3 regions of the Mesorhizobium sp. WSM4816 genome follow, and region 1 is predicted to be linked to each of the others. Evidence: predicted binding sites of a transcription regulator. Region 1 holds the regulator's gene; each other region holds the start of a gene.

Region 1 (3,278 bases):
GGCGCGCGAAACCATAGCCGACCACATCAGGGACAGCATCGGTGGTGCCGAGGGGGAGATTGCCGCTGCGCTGATCGTCGGCGTGCGTGCCGGCATCCCCGAAGAGATAAACGAATCGATGCGGCGCACCGGCATCTACCACATCATCTCCATTTCCGGCCTGCACATGGCGCTTGTCGCCGGCACCGTCATGGGATTGCTGCGCGGCGCCTTTGCGCTGTTTCCCGACTTTTCGTCGCGCCGGCCGGTCAAGAAATATGCGGCTGCTGCCGCACTCGTCTCCATCGCTGCCTATCTGATCTTTTCCGGTATCGTGGTCGCGGCTGAACGCAGCTTCATCATGCTGGCGGTAATGCTTGTCGCCGTGCTGTTCGACCGGGCGGCACTCACCATGCGCAACCTGGCGATTTCGGCCATCGTCGTCATCGTCGTGTCGCCGCATGAGGTGGTCGGCGCAAGCTTCCAGATGTCGTTCGCCGCGACTGCGGCTCTCGTGGGCGCCTATGCCGGTTGGTCCGACTATCGTGCCGACAAGGCCACGGCGCCGCAACGGCGACGGTCACCGGTCGCTTTTGTCACGCGCAAACTTGTCGCTGGGGCAGGCACCATCGCAATGACCTCCATCATTGCCGGCAGCGCCACCGCGCTGTTCGCCATCTGGCACTTCCAGCGCGTCTCGCCGCTTAGCCTGTTCGCCAATCTGGCCGTCATGCCGATCGTCACGATCGTCATGTTCCTGGCCGTCCTCAGCGCCTTGGCAATGCCTTTTGGCCTCGACGGCCCTTTCCTCTACATGATGGGCAAGGGCCTGACGGCGATGATCGCAATTTCGGGATGGATCTCGGAGCGTTCGCCGGTCGATGCAGTCGGCCTGATTTCGTTGCAATCGGTCCTGCTGGTGACGGTCGCCCTGGTCATCGCCACGATGGCGACGACATGGCTGCGGCTTGCCGCACTTCCCTTTGCGCTCGCCGGCCTGCTGACGATTTCCGAGACGCGCACCCCCGACGTGCTGATCTCGGAGGATGCGCACCTGGTGGCGATGCCGATCGGCGGCGGTGAACTTGCCGTCAACCGGGTGCGTTCGAACGAATTCACCACCGACAACTGGAAACATGCGCTGGTTTCAACGACGATCGTCGAGCCGGAGACATTCGAAAAAGGAGATGTGCGGTTCGACATCGCCGACCCGGCCGACCTGCCGCCGGGAGCGCCTTTCACCTGCACTGCCGGCCTGTGCCTGGCCCGGCATCCGTCCGGCGCGCTCATCGCGCTCGCCGACAACCGCAAAACCGCGCGGCCGGCCTGTGCCTTTGCGGATTTGATCGTCATCGACGATGCCACAGCCTATTACAAACCCTGCCGCAACCCGCTGGTTCTCGTCGTCACCAAACGGCAGCTCGCACGCATGGGCAGTGCCGCCGTGTTCTTCGATCCGCTATCGGCGACGACGCGCGCAGAAATCCGTTTTGCCGTCAGACAGCCATACAGACCCTGGCATGAGCAGCGGCGATTTTCGCGCGAGGCGAGGGGCCTGCCGCCATACCGCAGGGCCGAGAAACCCAAGAAGCCTGCTCTTCAGTAACGCCGGATCAGTCCGACGAGCTTGCCCTGCACCTTGACCCGGTCCGGCCCGAAGATGCGCGTCTCGTAGGCCGGATTGGCGGCTTCCAGTGCGATCGAGGCACCTTTGCGGCGGAATCGTTTCAGCGTCGCTTCCTCCTCGTCGACCAGAGCGACAATGATCTCGCCAGGCTGGGCGGTATCGGCGTTGCGGATGATGACCGTGTCGCCGTCGAAGATGCCGGCCTCGATCATCGAATCACCCTTGACCTCCAGCGCGTAGTGCGTGCCGCCGGTGATCATGTCCGGTGGCACCGAGATCGAATGCGTCTGGTGCTGGATGGCGTCGATCGGCACACCGGCAGCGATGCGGCCCATCACCGGTATGGAGACGGTGGCAACGACGTCGTCGTCATTGCCGGCAGCACGCATGCGCGAAGGCGCCGGCTTGATCTGGCGTCCGAGGCCGCCCTGTCCAAGCCCGCCCTGGCCAAGGCTGCCTTGAATGACGCTCGGCGAGAATTTGCGCGCCGCATTGAGGCCCGGCGCGATCGAATCGGGCAGGCGCAGCACCTCCAGCGCGCGGGCGCGGTTGGGCAGGCGGCGAATGAAACCGCGTTCCTCCAGCGCCGTGATCAGCCGGTGGATCCCTGATTTGGAGGCGAGGTCGAGCGCTTCCTTCATCTCGTCGAACGAGGGCGGAATGCCGCTTTCCTTCAGCCGTTCGTGAATGAACATCAGCAGTTCATGTTGTTTGCGTGTCAGCATCGCCACCCCCAACAGAATCAGAAAAACAAACCCAGAACAAACACTATCTGTTCCAGTTGTGTTCCGCAACCATTTAAAGTTTAATGAATGTGTTGACGTTTTGTTCAGCGTAGCATCAGCACGCTGCAGGCGGCGCCCGCTGCGGCTGCGGGAGCGAATGGCTCGCGCACGACCAGTCCGTTGGCGTCGGCCAGCATTCTGAGCATCGAGGAATCCTGGATACTGAACGGCGTTGCCTCAAGCGTGCCAGCTTCTTCCTTCACCACCGCGCGTACATAGTCCTGCCTGAGATCGTTGGCCGGCATGGCGGCGCCGAGCCGCGCCTGACGCATGTCCTGGCGGAAGGCGCGGCCGCTGAGCCGCGCCAGCAGCGGCTTCAGAAAGAGCTGCGTGCAGACCAGGCTGGCCACCGGATTGCCGGGCAGGCCGATGCAGCGGATGGCGCCCAGCCGCCCGAACATCAGTGGCTTGCCGGGCCGCATGGCGATTTTCCAGAAATCGAGCGCCATGCCTTCGCCGGTCAGCACGTCATGGACGAGGTCATGGTCGCCGACCGAGGCGCCGCCCAGCGTGACGATGACGTCCGCGCCTGCGTCGACGGCTTTTGTCACCAGCGCGGCGATCGCCTCCTTGCGGTCGGGGGCGATGCCGAGATCGAGTGCGCTGGCGCCGACCGAGCGGGCCGCGGCGGCGACACCATAGGCATTGGAGGAGATGATCTGGTCGGGGCCAAGGTCGCTGCCCGGCGGCAGCAATTCGTCGCCGGTGGCGATGATGGCGACCAGCGGCCGTTTCACTACGCGGACCTGCTGGTGGTTGGCCGACGCCGCCAGCGACAATGCCGCCGGATCAAGCAGGCGGCCTTTCTCCAGCAGCATGTCGCCCTTCGAGAAATCGAGCCCGAGGCGGCGGATGTTGCGGCCTTCAACCGTGGGCGCGGTCACTTC
Region 2 (3,278 bases), on a different contig from region 1:
TGCTTGATGCATTGCTTGGCCACGTGGACGGCGAGCGCCTGTTCGGTGACCCAGAGCTGCTTCTGTCGCTCGGTGATCACCCAGCCGGGTGCGATCGCATTGACGCGAATGCCGTCGGCGCCGAGCTTGCCGGCAAGCCCCTTGGTCAGGCCGACGATCCCCGCCTTGGCGGCGGTATAGGCCGGCATGTCGGGGTGATTGATCAGGAACGACGTCGACGTGAAGTTGATGATCGAGCCGCCGCCGGCGCGCTTCATGCCCGGCGCCACCGCCTGGGCGGAGAAGAAATGCGGGCGCAGGTTGATCGCCTGGTTGTTGTCCCAGAACTCCACGGTGACGTCTTCCACCGCGTGGCGATCGTCAAGTGCCGCATTGTTGACCAGCACGGTGACGTCGCCATGCGCCTCTGCCGCCCTGGCGGCCGAAGCCCGCAGCGCCTCGACGTCGCGTATGTCGGTCTTGAGATAGAGGGGGCGGCGGCCGAGATCCTTTTCGATTCGGTCGGCCAGCGCCAGGCTCGGGCCGTCGGCGATGTCGATGAAGGCGACTTTTGCCCCCTGGCGGGCAAAACCCTCGGTCAGCGCCGCGCCGATGCCGGAGCCGCCGCCGGTGATCAGCACCGAAGCACCCTCAAGGTCGGCAAAGCGCGCCGATGGCATCTTTTTTTCTCCCATGCTCAGTCGGCGCGCATCCTAGCCAGCCCGGTCGGGGGAGCAAGTGCGAAAAACCGAATCCCGAGGCTTATGTCAGACAAAAAGACGATCACGCCCCCGCTATGCCGCGGGCCGGCTATGTCCGGCAGGGAAATGCGATCCGATTGCCTTGGCGCGCAAGGCGCCGTCGAAGGCGATCCTCAAAATGTCGCGATTGGCAGATGACCGGGGAGGTTGTAAGGGCAAGCAGCCCATCCGATCCGCCGGAGATCCGCCATGCCTCTGAAAATCGCTGTCCAGATGGACCACATCTCCGCCGTCTCGATTGCCGGCGACACGTCGTTTGCGCTGTCGCTGGAAGCGCAGCGACGCGGCCACCAGCTGTTCCATTATACGCCCGACCGGCTTTCGCTGCGCGACGGCAAGGTGTTTGCCGGCGTCGAGGAAATGCAGGTCCGCGACGAGAAGGGCAGTCACTATTCGCTCGGCGAGAAAGTGCGCACCGACCTGTCGGAGATGGACGTCGTCCTGCTCAGGCAGGACCCGCCTTTCGACATGAACTACATCACCACGACGCATATGCTCGAGCGCATCCATCCCAGGACGCTGGTGGTCAACGACCCGGCCTGGGTGCGCAACAGCCCGGAAAAAATCTTCGTCGCCGAGTTTCCCGACCTGATGCCGGAAACGCTGATCACCAAGGACAGCCAAGAGGTTGCCGCCTTCCGCAAGGAATTCGGCGACATCATCGTCAAGCCGCTCTACGGCAATGGCGGCGCCGGCATCTTCCACCTGCACGAGGCCGATCGCAACCTCGCCTCGCTGCTCGAAATGTTCGGCCAGATGTTCCGCGAGCCCTACATCGTTCAGCGTTATCTGAAGGAGGTGCGAGCCGGCGACAAGCGCATCATCCTGATCGACGGCGAGCCGGTCGGCGCCATCAACCGGGTGCCGGCCGAGACTGATTCCCGCTCCAACATGCATGTCGGCGGCCGCGCCGAAAAAACGGAACTAACGGAGCGCGAACGCGAGATCTGCGCCCGCATCGGCCCGTCGCTGAAGGAGCGCGGTTTTATCCTCGTCGGCATCGACGTGATCGGCGACTACATGACCGAGATCAACGTGACGTCGCCGACCGGCGTGCGCGAGGTAAAACGCTTCGGCGGCGCCGACATCGCCAGCCTGTTCTGGGATGCGGTTGAGGACAAGCGCAAGTAACGTCCCTGCATGCCGGGACGGCGGTGTTCCGGCCCGTAGCCGATGCGACGCCATCAAGGCACAACGTTCGATTGTTCCCGTAATGTTCTTGCCTTTGCGCAAAATCTGTGGTTGTCTCGGATGACGCCGTTCGCGGCATGATCGCATGGGCTTGGGCGAGCCCATGTCCGGGGGCAGAAAAATGGTTGCGCGGGTCCGCACGGTCGCTTTCCAGGGCATCGAGGCCGTGCCGGTCGACGTGCAGGTGATGATCGCGCCGGGCAAGGTCAACATGCACATCGTCGGCCTCGGCGACAAGGCGGTGGCCGAAAGCCGGGAGCGGGTGCAGGCGGCGCTGCACGCATCGGGCCTGTCGATGCCGTCGAAGAAGGTCACCGTCAATCTGGCGCCCGCCGATCTGCCCAAGGAAGGCAGCCATTACGATTTGCCGATCGCGCTTGGCCTGATGGCGGCGCTTGGCGCCATTCCAGGCGACATGCTGGCCGGCTATGTCGTGCTTGGCGAACTGTCGCTCGACGGCACCATCGCCGCGGTGGCCGGCGCGCTGCCGGCTGCGATCGGCGCCAATGCCGAAGGCAAGGGCCTGATCTGCCCTTTCGCCTGCGGCCCGGAAGCGGCGTGGGCCGGCAAGGATTTCGACATCCTGGCGCCGCGCAGCCTGATCGCCATCGCCAATCATTTTCGCGGCACGCAGGTGCTGTCGCGGCCGGAGGCCGGTATTCATGCCTCGGCGCGCGACCTGCCGGATCTTGCCGACATCAAGGGCCAGGAGACCGCCAAGCGGGCACTCGAAGTGGCGGCGGCCGGCGGCCATAACATGTTGATGATCGGTCCGCCAGGATCGGGAAAATCGATGCTGGCGCAGCGGCTGCCGTCGATCCTGCCGCCGCTGGCGCCGAGGGAATTGCTCGAAGTCTCGATGATCGCCTCGGTGGCCGGCGAGCTTGGTGAAGGCAAGCTGACCGACCGGCGGCCGTTCCGCGCGCCGCACCATTCGGCCTCGATGGCGGCGCTGGTCGGCGGCGGCCTGCGCGTGCGGCCGGGCGAGGCCTCGCTGGCCCACCACGGCGTGCTGTTCCTCGACGAGTTTCCCGAATTCTCGCCGCAGGCGCTCGATGCGCTGCGCCAGCCGCTGGAGACCGGCGACTGCATGATCGCCCGCGCCAATCATCGCGTCACCTATCCGGCGCGCATCCAGCTGGTTGCGGCGATGAACCCGTGCCGCTGCGGCATGGCCGGCGAGCCGGGCTATCGCTGCCTGCGCGGCGATCGTTGCCGCACCGACTATCAGGCGCGCATATCAGGCCCGCTGCTCGACCGCATCGATCTCCGGATCGAGGTGCCGGCGGTCTCGGCCAGCGATCTGATCCGGCCGGACCGGGCGGAGAAAAGTGCCGATGTGGCGCT
Region 3 (3,278 bases), 200 kb from region 1:
CCAAGCGCGAGCTCGATCGCTTCTGCGAGGCGATGATCGCGATATCAGGCGAGGCAGCCAAGGTGGCGAAAGGCGAATGGCCCCTGGCCGACAATCCGCTGGTTAATGCGCCGCATACCGCCGCCGAGGCGCTGGCCGGCCAGTGGACCCATCCCTATTCGCGCCTGGAGGCGGCCTACCCCGCCGGCGATGCCGACACGTCAGCCAAATACTGGCCGCCGGTGTCGCGCATCGACAATGTCGCCGGCGACCGCAACCTCGTCTGCTCCTGCCCGCCGCTGTCGGAATATCTGGGGGCGGCGGAGTAGACCATGATCCCGAAAAGTGGAATCCGGTTTTCGGACAAGATCATGGTCTAACAAGAAGATAGAAGCCTCAATCAGGCAGAACGCAAGGCCGGCGCGTCGGCCTTGCTCGCCTTGTTCTGGGCGACGACGCGATTTCGCCCGGCGCGCTTTGCCGCATAGAGTGCGGCGTCGGCTTCGGCCAGCACATTGTCGAGACTGGTGCCATCCGTCCCGCCAAAGCCGATGCCGCCACTGACTGTGCTGCGCAACGGACCAAGTTGGGTGGCGACGACTTCCGTGCCGAAGGCGACGCTGATCTTGCTCGCAATGTCGTAAGCCTTCTCTTCAGTCATCCGCGACATGACGAGGACGAATTCCTCGCCGCCCAGCCGGAAGGCGTCGACGCCGGTCCTGGAGTATTTTCTGACGACAGCGGCGAAGCGGCGCAGAACCTGATCGCCGACCGGATGACCGAATACATCGTTCGTCTTCTTGAAATGGTCGAGGTCGAACATGGCGACGGACATGAACGGGCCGAAAATCCGCTCGCCGTAGAATGCCGTCAACGCCCGCCGGTTCATCAGCCCGGTCAATGGGTCGGTCATGGTCTCGGCCTTCAGTTCGATCTGCGCCTGCAAATGGTGCAGGGAGAGCGTCAATGCGCCGAGCCCCGTCATGCAGGCGACCGCCACGGCGGAATTCAACCGTTCGGCCCAGTTGTCGGGCGCAACGCCGAGCACCCATTGGCCCTTGACCAGCAGGACCGCGCCGCAAAGTCCGAAGGACAGGGCACAGACGCCGCTCAGGAACGAAACGACCAGCAATATCCGGCGATCATGACCACCTTTGATCCAGAACATCACCCCGATAAGCGAGAGCAGCGCCGTTACCGTCGCGTAGGTGACGATGAAGCCGACGCCGTCAAAGCCCCGCGACGTCGCGCCTGCGCAAACCGCCATCGCAGCCAGGGTCGGCAAGATGGCGCGCCTGTAGTCGTGGACGCCGAGATACTGCATGGCCGACAGGCAGAGGGTCAGAAGGCCCAGGCTGAGAAGCGCAAGTAGAATCTGACAAAGCCAGGGGCTGGGATGCTTGGCATAGTGCCAGAACAAGACCACATGTGCGACGAGCACGAGAATGCCGCACGCCACCGTCAGCACAAAGCGTGCCTGTGGCGCGGTGCACCAGATCGCAAACAGGGTGATGCTGAGGCACGTGCCCGACAGCGCTGCCGCAAGCAGGAGCGAACTGTAATCCAACATGCGTAAGCGACAGCCTCTTCTCGGGTCCTGCCGCATTCTAGGTCAGCAGCAATCCGCGAATACCCTTTTTCGGCCAACCTTCCGGCGCAACCTCCGGACAAGGTTTACAAAGCGTCGATGCCCTCGGCCCATTTCCGCCGCTTGGTTGTCGAATGGTTTTGCAGTAAGAGGCTCTATCCTCGAACGTAACGGGAACCTCCGTCGCCTGCCCGCAAAAAGCGTGGCAGTATCGGGTGGTGATTCGCAGCATCGCAATCCAGGACCAGCATGAACGACAGCAACGATCTTTTCGGCAATTTGGACAAGCAGCCGCAACCGGTTCGCGCCACCGCGCGCCCGGCCGACCCGCTGGTGCAGGCGGCGAAGCGCCCGGCATCCCGCGACGGTAGCGAGAGCTACAGTGCCGCCGACATCGAGGTTCTGGAAGGGCTGGAGCCGGTGCGGCGGCGGCCCGGCATGTATATCGGCGGCACCGACGACAAGGCGATGCACCATTTGTTCGCCGAGGTCATCGACAATTCGATGGACGAGGCGGTCGCCGGCCACGCGACTTTCATCGATGTCGAGCTTTCGGCCGACGGATATCTGGCGGTGACCGACAATGGCCGCGGCATTCCGGTCGATCCGCATCCGAAATTCAAGAAGCCTGCGCTCGAAGTCATCATGACGACGCTGCATTCCGGCGGCAAGTTCGACAGCAAGGTCTACGAGACCTCGGGCGGCCTGCACGGCGTCGGCGTCTCCGTCGTCAACGCGCTGTCGGACCATCTCGAGGTCGAGGTCGCGCGCGGCCGCCAGCTCTATCGCCAGCGTTTTTCGCGGGGCGTTCCGGTGACCGGCCTAGAGCAGCTCGGCGAGGTGCATAACCGCCGCGGCACCAGGATACGCTTCCATCCCGACGAGCAGATCTTCGGCAAGGGTGCTGCTTTCGAGCCGGCGCGGCTCTATCGGATGACGCGCTCGAAGGCCTATCTATTCGGCGGCGTCGAGATCCGCTGGACCTGCGACCCCTCGCTGATCAAGGAGAAGGACACGACGCCCGCCAAGGCCGAGTTCCATTTTCCCGGCGGCCTCAAGGACTATCTGAAAGCCTCGCTCGGCGACGAATTCCAGGTCACCCGCGAAATCTTTGCCGGCAAAAGCGACAGGCAAGGCGGCCACGGCTCGCTCGAATGGGCGGTGACCTGGTTCGGCGGCGACGGGTTCCTCAACTCCTACTGCAACACCATCCCGACCGGCGAAGGCGGCACCCATGAGGCTGGCTTCCGCAACGTCTTGACGCGCGGCCTGCGCGCCTATGCCGAGCTGGTCGGCAACAAGCGCGCTTCGATCGTCACCTCGGAAGACGTCATGATCTCGGCGGCGGCCATGCTGTCGGTGTTCATCCGCGAGCCGGAATTCGTCGGCCAGACCAAGGACCGGCTGGCGACGATCGAGGCGATCAGGATCGTCGAGGCCGCGATCCGCGACCCCTTCGACCACTGGCTGGCCGACAACCCGCAGGAAGCTTCGAAGCTGCTCGAATGGGTGATCGCGCGTGCTGACGAGCGGGTGCGCCGCCGCCAGGAAAAGGAAGTCTCGCGCAAGAGCGCGGTGCGCAAGCTGCGCCTGCCCGGCAAGCTCGCCGACTGCACGCAGAATGCCGCGGCCGGCGCCGAGCTCTTCATCGTCGAGGGCGATTCGGCCGGCGGCTCGGCGAAACAGGCGCGCGACCGCGCCAGCCAGGCAG

What was found. Region 1 encodes LexA, which represses DNA repair genes until DNA is damaged. Its sites were predicted from a motif close to TGTTCNNNNTGTGTTCNG; they were not measured.
Region 2: AC0L3H_RS06225 (YifB family Mg chelatase-like AAA ATPase) is a predicted target of LexA. The motif match lies at 1,944-1,961, and genes of this name have one in related genera.
Region 3: parE (DNA topoisomerase IV subunit B) is a predicted target of LexA. The motif match lies at 1,729-1,746, and genes of this name have one in related genera.

What each region holds. Positions count from the first base shown of each region.
Region 1 covers NZ_JBVVQR010000005.1:101,200-104,477, reverse strand. Annotated here, with positions in the region: gene AC0L3H_RS08290 (ComEC/Rec2 family competence protein) at 1-1,585, shown strand, start outside; gene lexA (transcriptional repressor LexA) at 1,579-2,331, opposite strand; gene AC0L3H_RS08280 (molybdopterin molybdotransferase MoeA) at 2,436-3,278, opposite strand, start outside.
Region 2 covers NZ_JBVVQR010000003.1:402,259-405,536, forward strand. Annotated here, with positions in the region: gene AC0L3H_RS06215 (SDR family NAD(P)-dependent oxidoreductase) at 1-659, opposite strand, end outside; gene gshB (glutathione synthase) at 930-1,871, shown strand; gene AC0L3H_RS06225 (YifB family Mg chelatase-like AAA ATPase) at 2,053-3,278, shown strand, end outside.
Region 3 covers NZ_JBVVQR010000005.1:303,794-307,071, forward strand. Annotated here, with positions in the region: gene gcvP (aminomethyl-transferring glycine dehydrogenase) at 1-308, shown strand, start outside; gene AC0L3H_RS09195 (GGDEF domain-containing protein) at 380-1,549, opposite strand; gene parE (DNA topoisomerase IV subunit B) at 1,817-3,278, shown strand, end outside.